DNA from 4 places in the Oceanobacillus sp. FSL W7-1309 genome. Region 3 is predicted to be linked to each of the others. Evidence: riboswitches for the same ligand, from Rfam matches in the RefSeq annotation. Region 3 holds a riboswitch; each other region holds the start of a gene.
The links. A riboswitch is a leader RNA that binds a small molecule or an ion and turns the genes downstream of it on or off. The one in region 3 is predicted to bind S-adenosylmethionine.

Region 1 (5,980 bases), on a different contig from region 3:
TTTTGCAGTGCGTTTATGGAAGTAAATAATTGAACGCCCAAGCCTTTACCTGCACGATTATGCTTCGTTATAAACTTCTTCCCTTTAAAAGCTTCTGCTGCTTGTAAAATATTTTCTTTCCCTACAGCTGCAATTGTCTTTGGTGTCTTAACACCATACTTTTCAAGCTCAAGATATTGCAGAACCTTGCTTACTTCAAGCTGCAGTGCACGACTGCCGTTTATTACAGTTCTTCCATGATGCTCTAACCACGCGAGTACAGCATTCGTTAATTCTGGTGCAAACCGATTTCCACGGGTATGTGACGAGGCACTCATCCGATTGTAAAAAACCCCTTCTGGAGGTGCTGCACTAAGATCAACCGTACCATTATCAAGCAACCAATCTTCATAAGGTAAATTAAGCTCTTTTAATCGATTAATTAAATGCTCTGTCCACTCATTATTTTCATGGATAACGTATATTTTACTCATTTATAATTCTCCCCTAACTTAGATATGCGTTAATGAATTACGTAATTCTTCAACCTTAGGCATTACTTGCTTTGCAAAGCGTTCCAATTCTTCAAGCTGTGGAGAGCATTGTAATAATAGTTGATCTACTCCGGCTGCTTCATAAGCTAAAATTCGCTTTGCAATTTGTTCCGGTGTGCCAACAAGATTCGGACGCAATCCCCGGTTTGATACTGAGTAATCTTGCAATTTAAGCTGTTGCTCAAGCTCTGACTTCGTTGTAAAATCTTTCATACCTGCATAGCCTGCAGCATCTTTAACTGTCGTAATACGGTGTAATTCTTCCTGTGCCTCTTCCTCCGTATCTCTGCAAATAACATAGGCAGCCATACTAAATGATTGCAATGCTTCTTTTTCAGCCTTCTTTCTACGTCTCTTCATATCTTCAATTTTATTCCTAACTTCTTCCACCGTTCCGCCATGCATCACATATGCGTCACAATAAGCTGTAATAACTTGCTTTCCTTTTTCACTCTCACCACCAGCATATAAAATTGGATTTGGCCGTTGAACTGGCTTTGGTGATAAATTTGTATTTTTAATGTTATAAAACTTTCCATCATAAGAAAATGTCTCTTCCGTCCATAATCCTTTTAAAACTTCTAAAAATTCACTTGTACGATCATAGCGATCATTATGCTCTGTAAATTCTCCACCATACTGTTTGGCCTCTTCCTCCCACCAACCAGAGACAACATTTAAAGTGAATCGACCATTGCTAATTTGGTCAATATTTGCGGCCATTTTAGCAGTTACCGCCGGGTTATGGAATACCGGTCGGACAGCGGTCATAATTTCCATTTTCTCGGTAACAGCTGCCAGTGCTGCGGCAGTTGTCCATGCTTCAATAGAATCGGCTTCAATCCCTTTAATATCATTCAAATATAATTCAGCTATTAACGTTGTATCATAACCCCACGTTTCAGCGTGTTGAATGACTTTCTTTGCGTAATCAAATGTTGGTGGCATATTTTCATCCTCTACATTCCTTAGCCATCCACCAAAAATCGGTAACCAAAACCCATATTTCATTGTTCCATCTCCTCCTAACTTCTGTTCAACAAAAAACCTCTATTCTAGGATAAGAATAGAGGTTTTACATATTATGTATGTATGCTCTTCTTATCTTCCAAGCAGTCCGCTTGATGGAATTAGCACAGTATTCTTAAATGAACCTGTTGCCGAGGATTCTTTGGGCCATGTCCCTCCACCTCTCGTGATAAGATAAATCAAATAATGAAGTTGTTGGTTGAATAATAATATAGAACTTAAGAAATGTCAATCAATTAATTCTTATAATTCTTAGTTGACTTATATGATTTGATATATTAGAATATATCCAACAATTGAAAATTCTTATCAAGAGAAGCTGAGGGAACTGGCCCTATGACGCTTCAGCAACCACTAATTATTTTAGAAAGGTGCTACTTCCAGCAAGATTTTTTCTTGAGAGATAAGAGCTGATAAATGATGTAGTGTACCCTCTTTTCTCTTTTTAGAAGAAAAGGGGGTTTTTTACTCGTATTAAATATTTAGTACCTGTCAACTAAATTTAAACTGTGAACTAACTGCTGTGGTATGAGCAATTCCGCTAAATATACACAATGATCTAGCACTAGCGGTGGAAACAAACAGTGACTTCTGCCGGGGGACGGAGCCATAGTGAGACTTCAAAAACGACAGTTCAAAAAGGTTCACGGGTCCCCCGAATAAAGCGTAGTGTGTTTCCGTAGCGAGTATACGTACCAATCCATCATTACGGATTAGTGCAATTTCTCAAAAGTCTAATATTAACCAGTGTTTCGTAGAGTACAAATAAAAAGCTAAAGGAGAATGTTTACATGAGCGAGATTGTAATTCTATCCGGAAGTCCTTCTGAGTTTTCAAGATCTGAGCAGGTGCTTAAATATTTGGGTACTTTATTAGAAGGTGAGCAATTCTCAGTAACGCATATTTCCGTAAAAGATGTAGCCTATGAAGATTTATTTCAAGGAAATTTCAATAGTACTGCTGTTAAAGAAATTGCAGTCAAAATCCAACATGCCAAAGGACTAATCGTCGGATCACCAGTATATAAAGGAGCATATTCCGGTGTACTAAAAGCTTTGATTGATATATTGCCACAGGATATTTTGAAACATAAGCCAGTACTACCGCTTATGACAGGTGGAAGTCCCTCCCATTTACTTGCTGTCGAATATACGTTAAAGCCGGTTCTTGCTACATTAAAAGCACATAATTTAAAAGGTCTTTACCTATTGGATAGACAGATTGATAAGCAAAATTCCCTTCCAATTATTGATGAAGATATTTTACAACGAACAAAAAAACAACTCTTTTACTTTGTTCAGCTTATAAATAATCCAGTTGCTAGAGAAGTTGTTACGTACTAAAGATGCTATTCAATAATAAAAAGGGAGAAATAATATGACAAAAAAGCGTATTTTTTTAAATGCTTTCGATATGAATACTCCGGGACATCAATCACCTGGACTATGGACACATCCAGATGATCAGTCGCATCGATACAAAGATAGTACCTATTGGACTGAGCTTGCAAAAACATTAGAAAATGGAAGATTCGATGCAGTCTTTATTGCAGATGTATTAGGGACCTATGATGTATATGGTGAATCCCGTGATGCAGCAGTAAGAAATGGTGTGCAATCACCAGTTAATGATCCATTTCTAATTGTTCCATACATGGCAGCAGTGACAAAGCATCTCGGTTTTGGAATTACTGCTTCTGTGACACATGAGCATCCATACACATTTGCTCGTAAAATCAGTACGTTAGATCATTTAACAAATGGACGTATTGGCTGGAACATCGTTACCTCTTATTTAAAAAGCGCAGCTGTTAATATGGGATTAGAAGATCAGATTAATCATGATGAACGCTATAATATTGCGGAGGAATATTTGGAAGTTTGCTATAAGCTTTGGGAAGAAAGCTGGGAAGATGATGCGGTAAAGCTTGACAAAGAAAATCGCGTTTTTACAGATCCAAGTAAAGTTCATGATATTAACCATCAAGGAAAATATTACCGGGTCCCTGGTGCTCATCTATGTGAGCCTTCTCCCCAACGGACCCCTGTTCTTTATCAGGCGGGCGCATCCAAAAAGGGGCGTGCTTTTGCAGCTAATAATGCGGAGCTTGTTTTCATTGGCGCACCAACGATTGCAACAGCAAAAGCAACCGTGGATAAACTGCAAGAAGATATCGAACGGGCAGGAAGATCCAAAGATGAAATAAAAATTCTTACGATGTTTGTACCGATTGTTGGCAAAACAGAAGCAGAGGCTAAAGAAAAATATAAAGACTATCAACAATATATAAGTGCAGAAGGTGCACTAGCACTATTCGGTGGGTGGACTGGAGTCGATTTATCCCAGTACGCAAAGGATCAAGAAATCAGTTATATCGAAAATGATTCGATTCGGTCCGCACTTGAAAATTTCACAAAAATCCATCCTGATCGACCATCAACAGTAGAGGATGTTATCCAAACAATTGGTATTGGTGGAATGGGAGCAACGGCAATTGGCGCTCCCGAACAGATTGCAGATGAGATGGAGCGATGGGTCAACGAAGCTGGTATAGACGGATTTAACATCGCATATGCCATTACTCCAGGGTCTTTTAATGATTTCGTTGAGCTCGTCATACCTGTTTTACAAGAAAGAGGGCTTGTTCAAACCGAATATGAAGGAAGTACTTTAAGAGATAACTTATTTGGAAAAGGCGATAAGCTCCTTGATACGCATCCTGGAAGGAAAAAACACTTGCTTGTAAAGTAGAAATAACTAAAAAAGAAAGCATGCCATTTCATTATAGGCATGCTTTTTTACTGGTGAGTTTACCATTCAATGTCTGTGCTCCTCACTATGTATTACTTCTTCCAAAAATGTTTCAGATTTCGTATGATCATGTTCATCACAGTAATAAACAACTGTTTTTATTTTATGAGAAATATCACATACATATGAATATCTAAGGAGGTTTTTCATATACGAACCCTCATGAGAACCTACTTCCAATACAGTTGTATCCGTACTATATTCTACCCAATTATGATGTGATGATTCCTTATCATTACTCTCATGCTCTATTACTTCTGCATTCACTGTATTATATGACACTGCTAGGACAATTACTTGGAGAAGAACCACTGCAAAAATCAATTTTTTCATCAATTCACCCACTAATTTAAAGTCATTAAATAATTTCTGCCGTTTTTTATGAAAATATACATTTAGACTCAATTCTCTTGTATGGAAATTAAAAACAGGAGCACTATCCCTATAAATGATAGTACTCCCATTATAACTTTAAAGGCTTCTCAGTCTAAAATAATATTGCTTTTATTTCTCATAAACCTCATCGCTCTCATCACTTTCCACAGGTTGTTCCGGTCCGCCACCTACTACATAATCTTCCGGTGCATCCTCAAAGTAATCGGACGGATTCGGTGCTGCCGAAGCATTATTGCTGATACGGATTTCAACCGTATAAGTCATCCGAACAAATTCATTAAATACACCCATGTCCACGACGGTACCTTTCACTTCAGGGGAATCAACATATTTCACAATATAGTTAATATCGGCACCTTTCGAGTGATATTCTTCATAAAACAATCTTGGGAGATCGCCTTCTAACTGACCTCGAAAATCACGTAAATAAGGACTTCCTTCTGAATAAGTAACGGTAATATTCTTATTATCTTTATCCGTCAGCTTTGTTCCTGCCTCAACGGACTGTGAAATAAGTGTTCCGTATGAAACATCTGTGCTAAATTTATGTTTTACTGTCACGAGTAGATCAGGATAATTTGCCACAGCTTCTTCTGGAGTCAGCTCCCCAAAGTTCGGAACTTCAGTAGCTTCTCCCAATGAGACAACAACTTTCATTTTATCCCTTTTAGCAATTTTTTCATCTGGTGCTTCACTCTGACTAATAATATTCCCGGCTTCAATCGTGTCGGAATCCGATTCTTCATATGTCATTTCAATTTCATTGGTTTCTGCCCATTTTTCTACTTCTTCTTTGGCTACCCCAGCAAAATCAGGTATGTTGATATTCTTCTCGAAAACTTCTTTTCCTTTTGAATAATAGACAGCAGCACTATCTTTACGCTTGTATTCTGATTCATCAATGTTGCTATCCCTGATGGAAAACTGAATAAAGCCACCTTCTTCGATATCATCGCTATATTCTGTGACCATCTGCAAATTTTCTGCTTTATTTTCATCAATCCAGGTTTGCGCTTCCTCATGTGTCATCTCCGAAAAATCAACAAGCGGAATAACCTCTTCTGGGTCAGCTCCTAAGCTGCTAGTTAATTGAAGCGTTTTTCCTTTTCTAATCTTTTCTCCAGGAGATACACTTTGCGAAATAATCTGGTTTGCATCATACTCCATACTATATTCCTGCGCTAATTCAACCTCTACATCATTTTCACTTG
Region 2 (5,980 bases), 1.1 Mb from region 3:
TCGAATAACAATTTCAGGTGAAATTGCATATACTTCTGAGGCCGTTAAACGATGGATGTCTGTATGGGGCGCTAGTGAATACGCCATGAGGCTTTTCAGCAACGCTCTTACGAAGCAAGGAATAAGCTGGGATGGTGAAGTGAAAATAGGGGAATCCCCTAGGAATGCAACCGTACTAAGCTCAAAAGATTCCGTTCCGCTCTCGGAAATACTGATTCCTTTTATGAAGTTAAGCAATAATGGAATAGCGGAAATGCTAATAAAGGAAATGGGTAGAAGGATTCATAAAGAGGGAAGTTGGGAAAAAGGTATTCCAGTACTGGAGAAGGAAATGAAGCAGCTAGGCATTGCAGTAAAACATCTGTTAATCAAAGATGGCTCTGGTATATCACATAGTAATTTGATTCCGGCAAATGAAATTTCTCAATTATTGTATGAAGTTCAGAAAAAGGAGTGGTTTCCTGTATTTTTGCATGCACTACCAGTAGCTGGACATGCGGATCGAATGATTGGCGGAACACTTCAAGAACGAATGAAATTGTTTTCTGTGCAAGCAAAAACGGGAACTATTGAGGGGGTAAGCACGTTGTCAGGATATCTAGATATATCCAATGGAGAGCGGTTGATTTTTTCTATCCTGGTAAATAACCTACTTGGTGAAGAAGTAGGAAAGGTGATTGAGGATGAAATTGTAGAACGGATAGTGGTGGCGGAAGGTAAATAATCGTAATAGGCTTTATTCCCAGCCTTTTAAGCTGCAGTAGCTCTGTCCTTTACGCATTGTCTGAGGACAGAGCTCGCCAATAAAGCAATAATCTAAATTAGATTAAGAAGCAGAGGTTTTTACTGCAGCATAAACTTCAGCTGCATGGAGTGCTTGATCAAAATCTGCAATTAAATCATCTGTGAATTCCAATCCTGCTGAAAAGCGTAATAATCCATCTGTAATGCCTCTTTTTTCACGTTCTTCCTTCGACATCGCAGCATGTGACATTGTTGTAGGATAAGACAGAATGGATTCCACTGCTCCAAGACTAACAGCAAAAACAGGTATCTGAACATGATCTACAAATGCTTTTGCAGCAGTTCTATTTGGTAATTGGAACGAAAAGACAGCTCCAGACCCTTTGGACTGCCTTTGATGAATTGTAAATCCTGGGTGAGAGGCTAAACCAGGATAATACACTTTTTCAACAAACCGATGTGCTTTTAAGTAGTCAACCAATACTTGTGCGGATTGACTAGACTGTTTCAAACGAGCCCCTAACGTTTTCATTCCCTGCAGTAATAGGTAGGAATCTTGAGCACCAAGAATTGCGCCAAAGGAGTTTTGGATAGAAGCAAGTTTTTCCCCGAGCGATTCATCACGAGTAACAGCTAATCCTGCAATCACATCACTATGACCGGATAGAAATTTAGTTGCACTATGAAGTACAATATCTGCCCCGAGGTCTAATGGATTCTGATAAAGTGGTGTCATAAATGTATTATCGACAAACGTAAGGCAATTATTAGCCTTGGCAATTTTTACGATTCCGGTAAGGTCCGTAATATTCATACATGGATTGGAAGGTGTCTCAATATAAATCGCTTTTGTATTCGGCTGAATGGCATGAGCCGTTTCATTTAAATCGGTCATATTTACAAAGGTATGTTCAATTTGATATCGTTTCAAAACCTCTGATACGAAACGATATGTTCCGCCGTATACATCCGTTGTTACTAATACGTGATCACCAGCAGAGAGCAATAATAGTACAGAGGAAATGGCTGCCATACCAGACGCAAATCCGAATCCGTGTGAACCATTTTCCAGCTCTGCAATTTTGTCCTCCAATGCCTGACGTGTTGGATTTCCTGACCTGCTGTAATCAAACGGACCAAACGCATCAAAGCTGTTTTGGTGAAAAGTAGATGAAAGGTAAATAGGCGTATTTACCGCTCCAGTGCTTGTTTCCCCTCTCTGTGATCCATGAATGAATTTCGTTTCCACATGCCGCTTCACTTGATTCATTTCTCATCCTCCTCATTCAATTTGGATAGTGCTTGTTGTAAATCTGCTTTTAAATCCTCAACATGCTCAATACCTACAGAAAATCGGAGTAAATGATTGCTTATGCCTCGACGAATTCTTTCCTGTTCTGGTATGTCAGCATGTGTCTGCGTTGTTGGATAGGTAATAAAGCTTTCTACACCTCCAAGGCTCTCAGCAAAAACGATTAAATTTAATGAAGATAGAAATGGATCGACCCATTGTTCCTCTTTGAGAGAGAAAGACAGCATTCCACCCTTATTTGGATAAAATACATTTGAAACTGCTGGTTGCTTATTTAAAAATTTTGCTATGCTTTTTGCATTCTCTTCATGTCTTTCAACACGGAGCGCTAATGTTTTTAATCCTCTAATAAGTAGCCAAGAGTCAACAGGCGAGAGTACCGCACCAGTAGCATTATGATTCTGGGATAGCTTTTCACAGATTTCTGTTCCTTTTGCAACAACTAATCCAGCTAGTACATCGTTATGACCGCCAATATATTTGGTCGCACTGTGGATAACAATGTCTGCCCCTAACTGTAGTGGCTGTTGTAAGTAAGGTGTTAAAAAGGTATTGTCAACAATGAGTAAAAGCTTATGCTTCTGGGCTAATGTTGCGTAGCTAAGAATATCAATTTCCTGCATTAATGGATTTGTAGGTGTTTCGATAAAAAGAGCCTTCGTACGTTCATTAATTAACTGCTCCGTTTTTTCAACTGTTTCAAACGTATCGTAAGTAGTCTCAATTTGGTAGGTTTCTGCATATTGTTCGAAAATCCGATAGGTACCACCATATAAGTCTTCAGGTGCAAGGATATGATCACCTGAACGGAAAAGGGATAGTACTAATTGAATAGCTGCCATCCCCGAGCTACAGGCAAACCCCGAATCACCTGTCTCTAAGTCAGCAATACCTTCCTCTAAAATAGTTCGGGTAGGATTTTTCGTTCTTGTATAATCATATCCAGTTGACTGTCCAAGGCCTTTGTGCTGATAGGCAGTAGATAAGTAAATGGGTGGATTAATTGCGCCTGTTTTTTCATCACTCTTATTTCCTAGTTGTACGAATTTCGTTTGTAACCTGTTGTTTGTCATTTTTTTAGCCTCCAATAGAAAAAATAAAAAGAGCAACCCTCAGATAAGAAGATTGCTCTTAATAGCACAGCATTCTTCTTATCTTCTAAGCAACTTGGATAGTTGCTTACTGGAATTAGCACCGGACCGCTATCGGCTGGTTGCTGAGACATCAAAGGGCCAGTCCCTCCGTCTCTCTGGATAAGAATTAAATAGATTTATGTAATTTTTCGAAATTATATTAGTAATACCTTACATTAGAAATCTGAAAAAAGCAAGAGGCATTTCGTTTTATTGTTTTCGTTCGTAAAGCATAAAGCTGAGTTAACATTTAACCATTGACTCAGCTTTATGTGCCAGAGGATTAGTCGCACTTATCCCCCTGTGGTGAAAGCGGGCACTGACACCATGTAACAGAATGGGCGATTAAAACTAGACTACGCCCAAAGGGAGATGCTTTCTTTATCTCTTTCGTAGGAATGTTCGACCCGCCGGACCACCCGAAGTTCGGGGTGTCGTAGGTACATCGCTAAATCGGATGCTTCCGCTTTTGTTCTAAAGATGCTACCTTTTACGTTTGTTTTTCTTATTGTCTAAGTTTAGAAACTCACTATTTTCACTCGCGAATTCCGTATTATTGCCTTGCCTATTATGTTTATTGTGATTGTTTTGTTTTCCTTTATCTTTGTTTCGGTTTTTATTTTCCTCAGACATTATCGCCCCTCCTGTGAAAATTTGTGGTGATTATTTACACCAATGAGGCTAGTTTAACCATTCACTTGGAAAATATAAGCGTAATAAAAACCTAATATATTTTTGTGTATGAAAAAAGTATGATGTATTACTTATATCTGCCTTTTGATTGAAAAGATAGATGACAATATTGTTATGGCTTTAAATCTAACTGCGAAGGAAATGTATTCAATCTAATATCCAGAGGACAAAGAAATGTTAAGTAAACGAAAGCAAGATCTAGTTTTTACGTATATGGTAGAAGATTGGGCTCGTCAGAATAACTTCACGGATCGCAAAAATGTCTTTGTAGTGGTGCAGAAAAAAATATAACAGTATTTGAATGCAGCCTATCTATTCTTAGCCAAGTTCGGTATAGGAATCAATTAGAAAAAAAGTGTAATCTATGGCATAATAGTATATCGAACGAATGTTTCTAAACGAGAATAACGGAAAATTAATAGATATGGAGTTAAAGGATAGGGGATGAATTCGAATTGGGAGTCCAATTAATACTAGCAGAAAAACCATCCGTCGCAAAAAACATTGCAGACGCATTGAAAATAAAAACGAAGAAAGATGGCTATTTTGAAGGAAACAACTATATCATTACTTGGGCGTTTGGGCATCTTGTAGAGTTATACGATGCGAAAGACTATGATGGAAAAATGCGAAGCTGGAAAATGGATAATTTTCCTTTTATCCCTTCTGAATTTAAATATAAAGTAAAAAGCAATCCTCGGAATCGATCACAAACAGATGGTGGAGCTGCAAAACAGTTAAAAATAATCCATTCACTAATGAAACGAAATGATCTGGAAGCAATTATTTCAGCATGTGATTACGACCGGGAAGGGCAGCTAATCGGGGACAGTATTATCTACCGAGGTGGAGTAAAGCCGAAAGCTAGTGTATTTCGCTTGCTCTTAAACGAATGGACACAGAATGAAGTGCTGCAAGGGTTAGAAAACCTCAAACCGAACAATGCAATGCAACCATTGCGAGATGCAGGGATTAGCAGACAATGGGCCGATTGGGTTATAGGTATCAACCTAACCTCTGTTGCAACGTTAAAATATCAACAAGGAAAAAGCAAGGCGTTGAATATAGGCAGGGTACTCTTACCAACCTTAAAAATCATCTATGATCGCGATCAAGAAATAGCTAATTTCAAGCCAGAGGATTATTTTAAACTAACTGCAACGTTCCAGACTGAAGATAACCATGAATATGAAGGAATCTATATAGAAAATAAAGATGAAAAGTTTAAGAAAAAAGAAGTGTTGGAAGAAGTCCACAATTTGATTCAAAACAAACAAGCAACTATTATAGATAAGCAAGTAGAGAAGAAAAAAGAATTTCCTCCGTTTTTATTTAATTTATCCAATCTGCAGGGGTTTATAACGAATAAATATAAGGGATGGACGTCTGATAAAGTTCTAAAGGTGGCCCAATCACTTTATGAGAAAAAACTGATTACATATCCGCGAACCTCTAGTATTGCTTTAGAAGAAAGTCTGGTTGCGAAAACAGCCCACGTGTTAAAGGTGCATTCCGAGGACCTCCCATATGAAGATGAAATCAAATTTATGAAAACAAAGCGTGTCTTTAATAACGCGAAAGTGGAGAGCCATAGTGCAATCATTCCAACATATGTAAAACCGAAACGACTTTCAGCAGATGAAGGAATTGTATATTCGGCAATAAAAAACCGTTTTATAATGCAGTTTATGCCAATAGCTATATATGAGGAGACAAAGCTGGTCACGAAAGTTTTAGAAACGGATCTACGTGGTTTTTTTCATTCAAAAGGTAAAGTGCAACTTGTTGAAGGCTGGAAAAAAGTTGAGAAAATACAATCAAAAGATACGATTCTTCCGTTTGTGGGCTTAAATGAACATGTTCAATTAATTGGCTCTGAGGTCACTACGCATGTAACGAAGCCGCCAAAGCATCATACGGAAAGAACATTGCTTCGTGTTATGGAGACCTGTGGTAAAAGTTATAAAGAGGATGAAAGTGAAGAGCTAATGGGTAGTATTCTAACCGGATTTAGTATCGGGACAGCTGCAACAAGAGCAGAGACGATTAAAAAGCTGAAGGATGTAGGATATATTACTACAGAAAGTAAAAATTTACT
Region 3 (5,980 bases):
ATTGGAACCATTATCATTGCAATCGTAACATTGATTTTTATAATTGGGATTTCCATTTGGTCTAAAACCTGGGTACTTCCAATTGTTTTAACTTTCGTTTCCCTGCCAGATTATCTGCTCGGCTTTACATCATTAACAGAATCTGCCCGATTAATTACAGGCACTTGTATTACATTTGGCGGCATTTTCATTTATCTTTGGATCTCAAGTAAACTGGCAAAAGCCTAACACACATGAAGGGGATTACCGATTATTCTCTGACTTGGTAATTCCCTTCTTTATGTTACGCATCTTCCCCTGCTTCATTTGGATATTTCTCCTGTAAAAACTCCACAGATTGATTGATCAATGCTTTCAAAACATCCACATTAATATCAGCAAGTTTATTAATATACACACAAGCTTTTCCGGTTGTATGCTTTCCGAAATCTGTCAGCAGATCCTCTCTTCTGTCATCACCGGCTGCAAAATATAAACTATGCTTTGCCCTGCGTGGCGAGAATCCGACTAATGGCGCATCTCCTTCATGACCAGATGCATATTTATAATGATAGGAACCAAATCCAATAATGGTTGTTCCCCACATTTTAGCCGGATATCCAGTTGTTTCTGTAAAAATTTCAAGCAGCTTATAAGCATCCTCTCGCTTTTTGGCATTGTCAATATCCTCAATAAATGCCACAACATCTCGATCATTTTCTTTCATTTTTTGCTCATACATCTTTCATTTCCCCTCTCTTTCCCTCTGCTTTATAATACATACGAATATTCCAATTAAACATTTTAGCAGTAACTCCTCCGGCTTGCAGCAAAGCCTTTCGCATTTTATCACTATATGGAATTGTTTTTACTTTTTTATCACCTAAGTATAGGCCAATTAAGCCTTGATGGATCATTTCATGAAATTTCCGATCTGGCAACCCGCGTACATCTGTTTTTGTCTGTTTAATAAAATAAAGGAAACGCTCTTTCATTTTATTCCAATCCTCATAATAACTACAAAAGTTAAGATCTCCTTCGTCACGATCCTCTTGTTGATCAATATAGTAATCAAGCAAGATATGCAGCCCCTGCATGTAAGGAAAATAGCCATCATAAATAGCTTGCGCTGTATTTGATTTGAGTTTTCCGCCAAGTCCGTAAGATACAAGACAAAAAATTCCCAAGGTTGAACCACTCGCAGCAGAAAATTCATACCATGAGAGATTTTCATTCGTATCTTTATTTTTTTCAAACCATGACGTTAACCGTGGAATTCTTTCTCTTAACTGTACATGCTTATGAACCTGTAAATCTGCGTATAATCCTTGGAGTTTGAGAAGCTGATTCTGGATTTGTTCAAAGGATGCTACATCTCTTAATGTTTCTTGACATGTTTGAACTAACTCCGCAAGATAGCCTCCATCAGCTTGATCATCTCGCAGTTCATAATAATTTTTCATTGGATTCATAGGCGTTAAAGCATCCTTCATCGCTTCATGCAACATACGGAAATCCTTAGGATCAAGCGAAGTGCTTCGATCACAAAGATTATCCAAATAATCACTGATTGTTTGATACGCAACAATAAAACGAACTGCTTTTTTCTCTCTTTCTCCAGCAAGCAGTGCATAAACACTTCCACCTTGACAGTGAAATCGTTTATCTTTTATGCTAGCAAGAGCTTGGGTGCGCAACTCATCATTCGGTATCTGCTCTGCTCTACGCTTCCAGTAATTCATTTCCTCATCAACCATTGGAAAGATTCGTTTAAACACGATTCTTAGTAATGTAATCGCATTTTTTGGTACCTTTGTCAATCTATTTCCTCCATTCCAATTGGTGAAATTTGCTATACTAATTATAGCATCATATACAATAGGAAAACAAAAAACAAGGGGATGTAAACATGATTAGGCCTTACAAAAATATTTATCCAACCATTCACGAAACTGCTTTTATTGCAAAAGATGCTGTAATAAATGGAGACGTTACGATTGATGAGGAATCTAGTGTTTGGTTTAAAGCAATTATCCGCGGTGATGTTGCGCCAACTCGAATTGGGAAACGGGTTAACATCCAGGATTTTTGTATGCTGCATCAAAGCCCAAATAAGACACTTCTCATTGAAGATGATGTCACAATCGGCCATCAAGTTACCTTACACTCTGCTATCGTTCGGAAAAATGCCTTAATTGGAATGGGATCGATTATCTTGGATGGTGCGGAAATCGGAGAAAATGCATTCGTTGGTGCAGGAAGTCTTGTGCCACCCGGAAAGAAAGTACCTCCTAACACGTTAGTAATGGGAAGACCGGCAAAGGTTGTACGCGAGCTATCTGAAAAAGATTATGCGGAAATGGAACGGGTTCGTACATCTTATGTAGAAAAAGGTAAATATTATAAGGAAAATACAAATATGGGACATTAATCAGTTAGGGGCTTGAAATAATAGATCAAGCTCCTCTGTTTATCACCCTAAAAGACCAAAGAACTCAGACCTCAACGCTACAATGACAAGTGTGGAAATAAATATAACTTGACTGAGCGTAAATAGATAATCATTTTTCCCTTCTAGGTATTTCCACTCCATGTATGCTCGAAACAATTCCTGTATACCAGTGAAGATCATGCCAAGTAAAAATAAATACAGCGTAACATCAGAACTCGAGGAAATAGTTGTATAAATGAAATAAAATCCAGCACCTATGTATGCAATGACAGCTATTAATCGTAACCTTTTATCATACTTTTCATGTATATCGTTCACATAATTATTAGAAAACCATTTTGGACGCTTCACGTGCAATAATATTCTCATGATCGAATTAAATATAAAAATAATAAGTGAAAGCACACCTATTAATATGACAATATCCAGTAGTAGACCACTATTATCTTCATAATAGTACATGAGCATTCCTCTCTTTCTAGATTATAAATCGTATGCTAGCCCAAACTCCATCAGCTAAACAAAAAGCTGCACAACTCAATAAGAGCTGTACAGCTATAATATTATTTTGTCAATGCGATTAACTCATCAACTTTATCTGTTTTTTCCCATGAAAATGCAACATCCGTTCTACCAAAATGACCATATGCTGCTGTGTTTTTAAATATTGGCTGACGAAGGTCGAGCATCCGAATAATTCCTGCTGGGCGAAGATCGAATAATTTGCGAACCGCAGCTACAAGTGTTTCCTCGCTTACCTTTCCAGTACCAAATGTATTAATCGCAATGGATACAGGCTCTGCTACACCAATTGCATACGCCAATTGAACCTCACATGACTTCGCAAGACCTGCAGCAACGATGTTTTTTGCAACATAGCGAGCTGCATATGCAGCAGAGCGATCTACTTTCGTTGCATCCTTTCCACTAAATGCTCCACCGCCATGTCGTGCATACCCACCGTATGTGTCTACGATGATTTTACGACCAGTAAGTCCTACATCCCCCTGTGGTCCCCCAATTACAAAACGACCAGTTGGGTTAATGAAATACTTTGTGTTTTCATCCAAGAGATCAGCAGGTACAACGGCACGAACCACATGCTCAATCATATCTTTTTCAATTTGTTCAGTAGTAGTATCTTGGTGATGCTGTGTAGATATAACGATTGTGTCGATTCGGATAGGCTGATCATTTTCATCATATTCTACAGTAACCTGTGTTTTCCCATCCGGGCGCAGGTAATCTACAATTTTTTCTTTTCTTACATCAGCAAGGCGCTTCGCTAATTTATGCGCTAATGAAATCGGTAGTGGCATAAGCTCTTCGGTTTCATCACAAGCAAAACCAAACATTAACCCTTGATCTCCAGCTCCTATTGCATCAATTTCATCCTCGCTCATTTTTCCTTGGCGTGCTTCTAGTGCGGTGTCAACACCGCCAGCAATATCTGCTGACTGCTCATCAATTGCCGTCATTACAGCACATGTTTCCGAGTCAAAACCATATTTAGCTCGAGTATAGCCAATTCCTTTTATCGTTTCTCTTACAATAGCAGGAATATCTACATATGTGCTTGTCGAAATTTCCCCCGCTACTAACACTAATCCAGTTGTTACAGTTGTTTCACACGCAACTCGTGCATTCGGATCCTTTTTTAAAATTTCATCTAGGATAGCATCTGAAATTTGGTCTGACATTTTGTCTGGATGACCTTCTGTTACTGATTCTGAAGTAAATAAACGTCGATTTACAGCCATTAGGCTAAACTCTCCTTTATTGTATGTTACGGAACTCTAATTTAAATGTTCTACATATATTATTCAAAGTACCTTCAAAAGGTAAAACTTTTCCCACTGACCAGGTCAATCGCTTTTCTATGAATATCATTTTATATATAACTTCTCTATAAAAAACAAAAAAGCCTTTCCTTCAAAGACATGAGGAAAGGGTATACTGGCCTTTCGCTCTTATTGTTCAAGGAAGTGTTCCTTGCATCAGGTTAGCACCAATTCACATCATGTGATGGTTGCTGGGTTTCATCGGGTCTGTCCCTCCACCAACTCTGAATAAGAGTATCCGTTCAACCTTTAGATTAACGAAAGTAGCTGTAGGTGTCAACTATTTTCGGATGGTGGGCTATTATATATTTTTTATAATTTATTTTTAAATAGTATGGACTAATAATATAAATGTGTTATACTAATAAGCATCTTAAGAAAATAAAAGTTGTCACAAACGTATAAAATCCTTAAAAAGGCAGGAGATAATGACATGAAAACGGTGGAGAGATCATTAATTAAAGAGTTAAATGAACACAATAATATGCATATTAATTTGTCGGTAGCACAATTAGTAGAAAAAATTTTACGTTATCAAGAAGGAAGTCTTACTTCTACGGGTGCAATTCGAGCAACTACTGGAAAATATACTGGGCGTTCTCCCGAAGATAAATTTATTGTAAAAGATGAGGTTTGTACAGATTTTGTTGACTGGGGAAAGGTAAACCGTCCAATCGAAGAAAAAGTATTTGATAATCTTTACAGAAAAGTAATAGATTATTTAAAAGAAAAAGATGAACTTTATCAGTTTCAAGGGTTTGCTGGTGCGGATAAAAATTATCGCCTGCCAATTCAAGTCATCAATGAATACGCATGGCATAATCTTTTCTCACGTCAATTGTTTATCACGCCAACAGATGAAGAGTTAGAAAATCACCAAGCAGAGTTTACTGTTGTTTCTGCTCCAAATTTCAAAGCAGATCCAGCTGTCGATGGAACAAATTCGGAAACATTTATCTTAATCTCCTTTAAGAAACGTGTTGTTTTAATTGGAGGTACTGAATATGCCGGTGAAATAAAAAAATCTATCTTCTCAGTGATGAACTACTTGCTGCCAAAGCGAGATGTTTTGTCCATGCATTGCTCAGCAAATGTTGGTCTAGAAGGTGATGTAGCCCTGTTCTTCGGCCTTTCCGGCACAGGAAAAACAACATTATCCGCTGATCCTTACCGCCGTCTAATTGGAGATGATGAGCATGGCTGGAGCCCGAATGGCGTGTTCAATATTGAAGGTGGATGCTATGCAAAATGTATTAACCTATCGGAGGAAAAAGAACCCCAAATTTTCAATGCCATTCGCTATGGTTCTGTACTCGAAAATGTCGTTTTAAATGAAAAATCACGAATTCCTGATTATGATGATACGACATTAACAGAGAATACGCGTGCTGCATACCCGCTTGAGAATATTGATAACATTGTGTCACCAAGCGTTGCTGGCCATCCAAATACAATCATCTTTTTAACAGCAGATGCTTCTGGGACACTGCCGCCAATCAGTAAATTAACGAAAGAGCAAGCAATGTATCATTTTCTAAGCGGCTATACGAGCAAACTTGCAGGTACAGAGCGCGGGGTAACAGAACCGCAAGCAACTTTCTCAGCATGCTTTGGCTCTCCTTTCCTACCTTTGGCACCAGCAAAATATGCTGAAATGCTAGGTGAAAAAATTGATATGTACAATTCAAATGTGTTCCTAGTTAATACT
Region 4 (5,980 bases), 390 kb from region 3:
AGCTGTGATTTCGGCTCCTGATCAGCTATGTCTTCTGAATATCCTTGTGGATTCAAACTTGAATTAACGCGTTTCTTACTCCAATTTTCATTTTTATTTGCCATTTGAAACACCTCCAAGATTTAGTGTTTCAAATTCGTTTCATTGTATACGAACAATTTGGCTAATCCTTTATTGTGCTGCCAATCCTTCATATTTATCTCTCAAGGAACGCTTCAGCACTTTCCCACTAGGATTTTTCGGTAGTTCGTCCGTAATCTCAACATACTTCGGAACTTTGTATTTCGCCAATTTGTCTGTACAAAATTGAATTACCCTTTCTTTTGTTACTTCTGCTCCTTCTTTTGGAACAACAATCGCTGTCACCGCTTCAATCCAATAAGCGTCCGGTATACTAATTACAGCGACCTCTGAAACCCCTTCTAACTGATAAATGATTTCCTCAATTTCTCTGGAAGAAACATTCACTCCACCAGTATTTATCATGTCTTTTTTGCGATCTACAATTGTAATATAGCCTTCCTCATCCATTACACCTAGATCACCACTATGAAACCAGCCGTTTCGAAATGCCTCTGCCGTTTTTTCTGGTTCGTGTAGATAACCTTTCATGGCATGCGGTGTACGGTGGACAATTTCTCCCACCTCGCCGCGCGGTACCTCCTTATCTGCTTCATCTACAATTTTCGTCTGGACATTTAATGTCGCTTTGCCTGCTGAACCCAACTTCCGTAACTGATCTTCTGGTTGAAGTGCGGTGGCAAGGGGCGCAACTTCTGTCTGACCATAAAAGTTCCAAAACTTTGCGCTTGGTAAACGTACCGAGAGCTCCTTTAAAATTTCCATTGGCATTATGGCTGCACCGTAATAGCACTTTTCAAGGGAGCTTAAATCACGCTTATCAAAATCTGGATGGCGTAATAATCCAATCCATACAGTTGGGGGACAAAATAGCTGTGTTGCTTTTTCTTCCTCAATTGTCCTTAAAATTAATTCCGGGCTTGCTGATCCTAGAATAATCCCACTAGATCCTAGGTAAACGCTCGGCCCCAAAAAAACATGCAGTTGTGCACTATGATATAACGGCAATGCATGGATTGCGATATCTTCCGTCCCCATTTTACCATCTACAATACTGCTGAGGTATTCACTAATAAGGCTTTTATGTGTAAGCATGACTCCTTTAGGCCTTGATTCCGTTCCACTTGTATATAAAACTTGCACGAGATCATCATCAAGAATATCTGCATCCATTAATTGAGTGGACATCCCTTCTTGTGCTTGGGATAATGGCTTCCATCCTTTATTTTCATCATTATAAGGAAGGGTTATATCCATCAGATAACGGTATTTAATATTCTGTTTGCCAACAGAGTGATCGAGTAAGCCTGCGTATTCCTCTGAAGCAATAAAACCATTAACATCAGCATGCTCTACAATATACTGCACATCTTCTCGATTAAGCATATAGTTGATTGGAATCATAACCGCTCCAATTCGTGCAAGCGCATAATTTACTACAATAAAATCAAGGCTGTTTTTAGACATGACCGTAATCATATCTCCCTTTTTCATGCCATCTGCTAAAAATGCATGTGCTGTCTGATTAACAATGTTATCAAGCTCTTCATAGGTTAACCGTTTGTTTTGATAAGCGAATGCAAATTTAGTCGGGGTTCTTTCTCTCGTACGAGCTAATAAATCTCCTAATGTGTTTCTTCTTGCTCTTTGCAGCAATTTATCCAAATCAGATTGTACATTTGTATTGGTATTCATCCTACCACTCCCTCAATGGTATCATGATGGCAAGCCTGTTGAATATTCTATCTATTATTTTAATTCAGTTAATTAAAGATAGCAAGTTGCAGTACTCATTCAAGTATATTTATTCGTAAGCATAAAAAAATGCTAGAACAATCATTGCAGATATTCTAGCATTTTTAATTTACTTTAAATATAGTCTTGTACTTCCTTTTACACGTTTCATTTTTGGCGGATAATAGCCACGGTCATAAATTTTTCCATTTGTCATGCTGCACTTTTCTAAAAAACGGTCAAGAGAGTTTGTTTTGGTATCCCGTAATGCTTGAATCATCACTTGCGCAGCGACTCTAGCGTCTTCTAGTGCGTGGTGATGTTCAAACTGAAGGTTATGATAGGTAGCAAGTGTGTTTAATTTATGGTTCTCCAATTCCGGCCAAAGCTTTTTAGCGATATTTACGGTACAAAGGTAGTCCATGTCAGGATATGAGAGCTTGTAATAATCAAGTGTATTGCGAATCACACTCATATCAAAGCTTGCATTATGTGCGATTGTTAGGTGGTCGTTTAAGTAATTCCGCAATGTCGGCCAAACCTCTGCAAATGTAGGAGCATCAGCAACATCATGCTCAGTAATCCCATGAATATACGTATTGAATGATTTAAATTCCATTAATGGATTGATAAGGCTGTAGAATTCATCTATTATGCCATGCTCATTGGCTACTACTAAACCAACCGCACAAGGACTAAAACGTTTTTCATTAGCAGTTTCAAAGTCTATTGCTACAAACTCCATAGCTGTCCCCTTTCGTATTGCATACTCAAATCTCCATAATATCCCAATTGGTAACAATCCCAACTAGTCCACCACTGGAGCTTCCTTCCTTTGTAATCAATAATGCTTCCAATCGATTGCCTTTTCCAATTTGCTCCTTAAAAATTTCCTTTGCTTCATATACAGATGTCTCCTTTGATATGAATCTAAAGTTATCCCTTTTTTCACATTCCAAGACCTCTACTAATCTTGCATCTAATAGAGAGGTTAATCGATTTTCGATACCTTTCGAAAACCATTTTGTAATTCCTTTATGCGTAATTAACCCCTGAAACACATTACCACTGTATACTGGAAACTTCGTAATCCCTTGCTTATTAACGACTTCTAGTACATTCGATAATGGCTCGGTTTCTTGAAAGCATACGACCTTACGAATAAAAAGCGGGTCTACTTTTCTAGGCTTTAAAAGTTCAATTTCAATTGCTTCTATCCGTTCTACAACGGAATCATGTGGCTCTGCAATAGTATACATGAGATCCGTCTTGTTATGTACAATAGCATTTCGTAACTCAGCAAATTCAAGCAGGTCATCTTGAAACTGTTTTATCAACGCATTTGATTTACCCAGGACTTTAACAGCTCTTGAAAACCCCATTTCTTTCTTAATAAGCAAAGCTTTTAAGCCCTTTTCGATTCGATTGAACGCCGTCAAAAAACGATCTGAGTTTCGATGCACGACAGTTTCATTTTGTTTTAGTATCGGATTGTTAACACGATTCACTTTCCGCCCTCCTTATTCGTTTTCTCTCTTCTACATACCAGTGATTTCGTACACTCAAATATTACGACTGGTTAATGCTGAAATAAACTTTCTCATTATCATAAAATCGGTGTATCTTATCCATCGACTCTAAGTATATTAGTCTTGTTAAAGTCGCCATAAATGGGCTAACAAAGTGACTAAATTTTAGGCTGCCATAAATTTTTTCACACACTTCGGCTGCTGTCAAAGTCTCTGCTTTCACAATGCTTTCAACCTCATTTAACCGACGCTCATGTCCTTGAATCAATGTTTGTACACGTTCACTCAAGCGATGGATATTCTCACCATGCCCTGGTAAGGCTAATGCTGTCGGATAATGCTGCATCCGCTCAACGGATGCAAAATAATCGTTTAATGGATTGAATTCCTCCCCTGTCCACAAACCGATTACAGGAGAAATCTTATTTAAAATATGGTCGCCAATCAGCATTAGCTTCCTGTCTTTTTGATAAAAGCAATAGTGATCCGGAGCATGACCCGGTGTCCAAACAACCTCAAAACACTGATTCCCTAACAGGATGGTATCAGTTTCATCAAAGAATCCATCTGGTTCAAATTCATAGATAAAGGAATCATTACCTATTCTGCCAGGCAAATTCGGCCCCCCATGCATATGAAGCAAATCAGCAAGATTTTCTTTAATTTTCTTCTTATCACGATGTTTCAGCATTTCCTTATACCCGAGTTTCGATGTGTAAACGGGAACTCCCTTTTTCTCCTGAAACCATCTCGCTAGACCAATATGGTCCTGATGTGTATGTGTTAAAACAACCTTTTTCACTTCAACACCAGTATCAAATAGCGCTTCCCAAGTCGCAATTGCTTCCTCTGAATAAATCCCTGTATCAATAACGGTATAGCCATTCTCTCCTTTGACAAGATAGCTATTTACCTCTTGCATTCCTCCTGGAAAACGAACGACTAGCTTTTCTATACCCTCACTTACATTAACTAACAAAATATCATCCCCATTGTACAAAGCTCTTTCTATACTATTAATTTTAGCGTTGATCAGTTAGATTGCAAGAATCTCTAACTTTTGCAATTTTTTTCACGCTACATGTAATATTCTTAATTTTAATGGTTGACATTCAGAATCGTATGGAGTACTCTAATTATTAATTTCATACAAAAAACTTTCTTATCCAGAGAGGTGGAGGGACTGGCCCTATGATACCTCGGCAACAGACTTTTTAAGTACTGTGCCAATTCCAGAAGCAATGATTGCTTGAAGATAAGAAGAGATATTAGACGATACGGTGCCTAACCTCTTCTTATTTTTAAGAAGAGGTTTTTTCTTTTCTTTAAAGAAGTTTTAAAAAACTACTGGAGGGGATTAAATGGCAACGGTTCAAGCAGGAACAGAATTGCAACAGGCAATTGCATTACTGAAAAAGAAAAATTGGGTAGACCTCACGCACACATTCGGGCCAAACTCACCACACTTCGCAGCATTTGACGATGCCGAATTCAAAACACTTTTCACACATGATGATGGCTTTTTCGCACAACGATTTACCTTTCCTGGACAATACGGCACACACATTGATGCACCAATTCATTTTGTACAGGATCAACGTTATCTTGAAGAGCTTGAATTAAAGGAACTTGTTTTACCGCTTGTGGTGATCGATAAGTCAAAGGAAGCTTTAGAAAATAATGACTTCACCTTATCGAAAGAAGATATTCTAGCATTTGAAGCAATAAATGGTGAGATTGAAGCAGGTACATTTGTAGCGTTACGAACCGACTGGAGTAAACGTTGGCCAGATAAAACTGCTTTTGAAAATAAGGACGAAGCTGGTAATAGTCACTTGCCTGGATGGGGAATTGACGCATTGCGATTTTTATTTGAAGAAAGAAACGTAAATGCTGTCGGTCATGAAACATTTGATACAGATTCCTCCATCGATGTCCGAAAGAATGGCTCACTCATTGGCGAGTATTATGTGCTGGAGCAAGATACATACCAAATCGAGCTTCTAACCAATTTAGATAAAGTACCAACAAAAGGTGCTTATATCTTTAATATCGTTGCCAAACCAGAAAAAGCAACTGGATTCCCAGTAAGATCTTTTGCAATATTACCTTAATAAAAATATGGAGGGATTTTCATGACGAAAACATTAATTAAAGCACCATTTAAAGCAGATCACGTAGGAAGTTTATTACGACCGGACAGGGTTCATAAAGCGAGAAAGGATTTTAAAGAAGGAGCTATTCCGGCAAGTGAGCTTCGTACGATTGAGACAGAGGAAATTAAGCGAGTGGTTGATAAACAAATTGAAGTTGGCCTTCAGGCTGTAACCGATGGGGAGTTTCGCAGAAGATTTTGGCATACAGATTTCTTAGAGCATTTTATTGGTATTGAAGGCTATGTACCAGATCATGGATTTAAATTTGTGGACGTGGAAACGGAAAAATACGACGTGCGCAATGTTGGAAAAATAACATTTAACCCAGACCATCCATTCATCAAAGATTTTATTGAGTTTAAAGAAATTGTTGGTGACAGGGCTGTCGCAAAACAAACGATTCCAAGTCCAAATCAGTTATTCAATGCTGGGATTCGGAATGCAGATGTCTATCCAGACATTGAGGAATATGCACATGAT

Region 1: it holds a riboswitch for S-adenosylmethionine, as region 3 does, so the genes downstream of both, NST46_RS00595 (LLM class flavin-dependent oxidoreductase) here and metK (methionine adenosyltransferase) in region 3, are expected to answer to the same signal.
Region 2: it holds a riboswitch for S-adenosylmethionine, as region 3 does, so the genes downstream of both, NST46_RS13875 (methionine biosynthesis PLP-dependent protein) here and metK (methionine adenosyltransferase) in region 3, are expected to answer to the same signal.
Region 4: it holds a riboswitch for S-adenosylmethionine, as region 3 does, so the genes downstream of both, NST46_RS21090 (cyclase family protein) here and metK (methionine adenosyltransferase) in region 3, are expected to answer to the same signal.

The regions. Positions count from the first base shown of each region.
Region 1 covers NZ_JBBOBX010000001.1:126,894-132,873, forward strand. Annotated here, with positions in the region: gene NST46_RS00590 (ATP-grasp domain-containing protein) at 1-473, opposite strand, end outside; gene NST46_RS00595 (LLM class flavin-dependent oxidoreductase) at 492-1,544, opposite strand; SAM riboswitch class I at 1,632-1,738, opposite strand; SAM riboswitch class I at 1,866-1,972, shown strand; gene ssuE (NADPH-dependent FMN reductase) at 2,354-2,905, shown strand; gene NST46_RS00605 (LLM class flavin-dependent oxidoreductase) at 2,940-4,313, shown strand; gene NST46_RS00610 (hypothetical protein) at 4,380-4,706, opposite strand; gene NST46_RS00615 (PASTA domain-containing protein) at 4,878-5,980, opposite strand, start outside.
Region 2 covers NZ_JBBOBX010000002.1:247,897-253,876, forward strand. Annotated here, with positions in the region: gene dacB (D-alanyl-D-alanine carboxypeptidase/D-alanyl-D-alanine endopeptidase) at 1-724, shown strand, start outside; gene NST46_RS13870 (aminotransferase class I/II-fold pyridoxal phosphate-dependent enzyme) at 827-2,014, opposite strand; gene NST46_RS13875 (methionine biosynthesis PLP-dependent protein) at 2,011-3,129, opposite strand; SAM riboswitch class I at 3,205-3,316, opposite strand; gene NST46_RS13880 (hypothetical protein) at 3,673-3,822, opposite strand; gene NST46_RS13885 (type IA DNA topoisomerase) at 4,338-5,980, shown strand, end outside.
Region 3 covers NZ_JBBOBX010000002.1:1,331,984-1,337,963, forward strand. Annotated here, with positions in the region: gene NST46_RS19155 (HAAS domain-containing protein) at 1-228, shown strand, start outside; gene NST46_RS19160 (DUF1801 domain-containing protein) at 284-721, opposite strand; gene NST46_RS19165 (tetraprenyl-beta-curcumene synthase family protein) at 714-1,736, opposite strand; gene NST46_RS19170 (gamma carbonic anhydrase) at 1,889-2,410, shown strand; gene NST46_RS19175 (DUF4181 domain-containing protein) at 2,453-2,893, opposite strand; gene metK (methionine adenosyltransferase) at 2,995-4,191, opposite strand; SAM riboswitch class I at 4,399-4,507, opposite strand; gene pckA (phosphoenolpyruvate carboxykinase (ATP)) at 4,706-5,980, shown strand, end outside.
Region 4 covers NZ_JBBOBX010000002.1:1,717,730-1,723,709, forward strand. Annotated here, with positions in the region: gene sspL (small, acid-soluble spore protein L) at 1-104, opposite strand, end outside; gene NST46_RS21070 (acyl-CoA synthetase) at 172-1,776, opposite strand; gene NST46_RS21075 (3'-5' exonuclease) at 1,946-2,560, opposite strand; gene NST46_RS21080 (CBS domain-containing protein) at 2,586-3,323, opposite strand; gene NST46_RS21085 (MBL fold metallo-hydrolase) at 3,385-4,323, opposite strand; SAM riboswitch class I at 4,504-4,606, shown strand; gene NST46_RS21090 (cyclase family protein) at 4,706-5,458, shown strand; gene NST46_RS21095 (5-methyltetrahydropteroyltriglutamate--homocysteine S-methyltransferase) at 5,480-5,980, shown strand, end outside.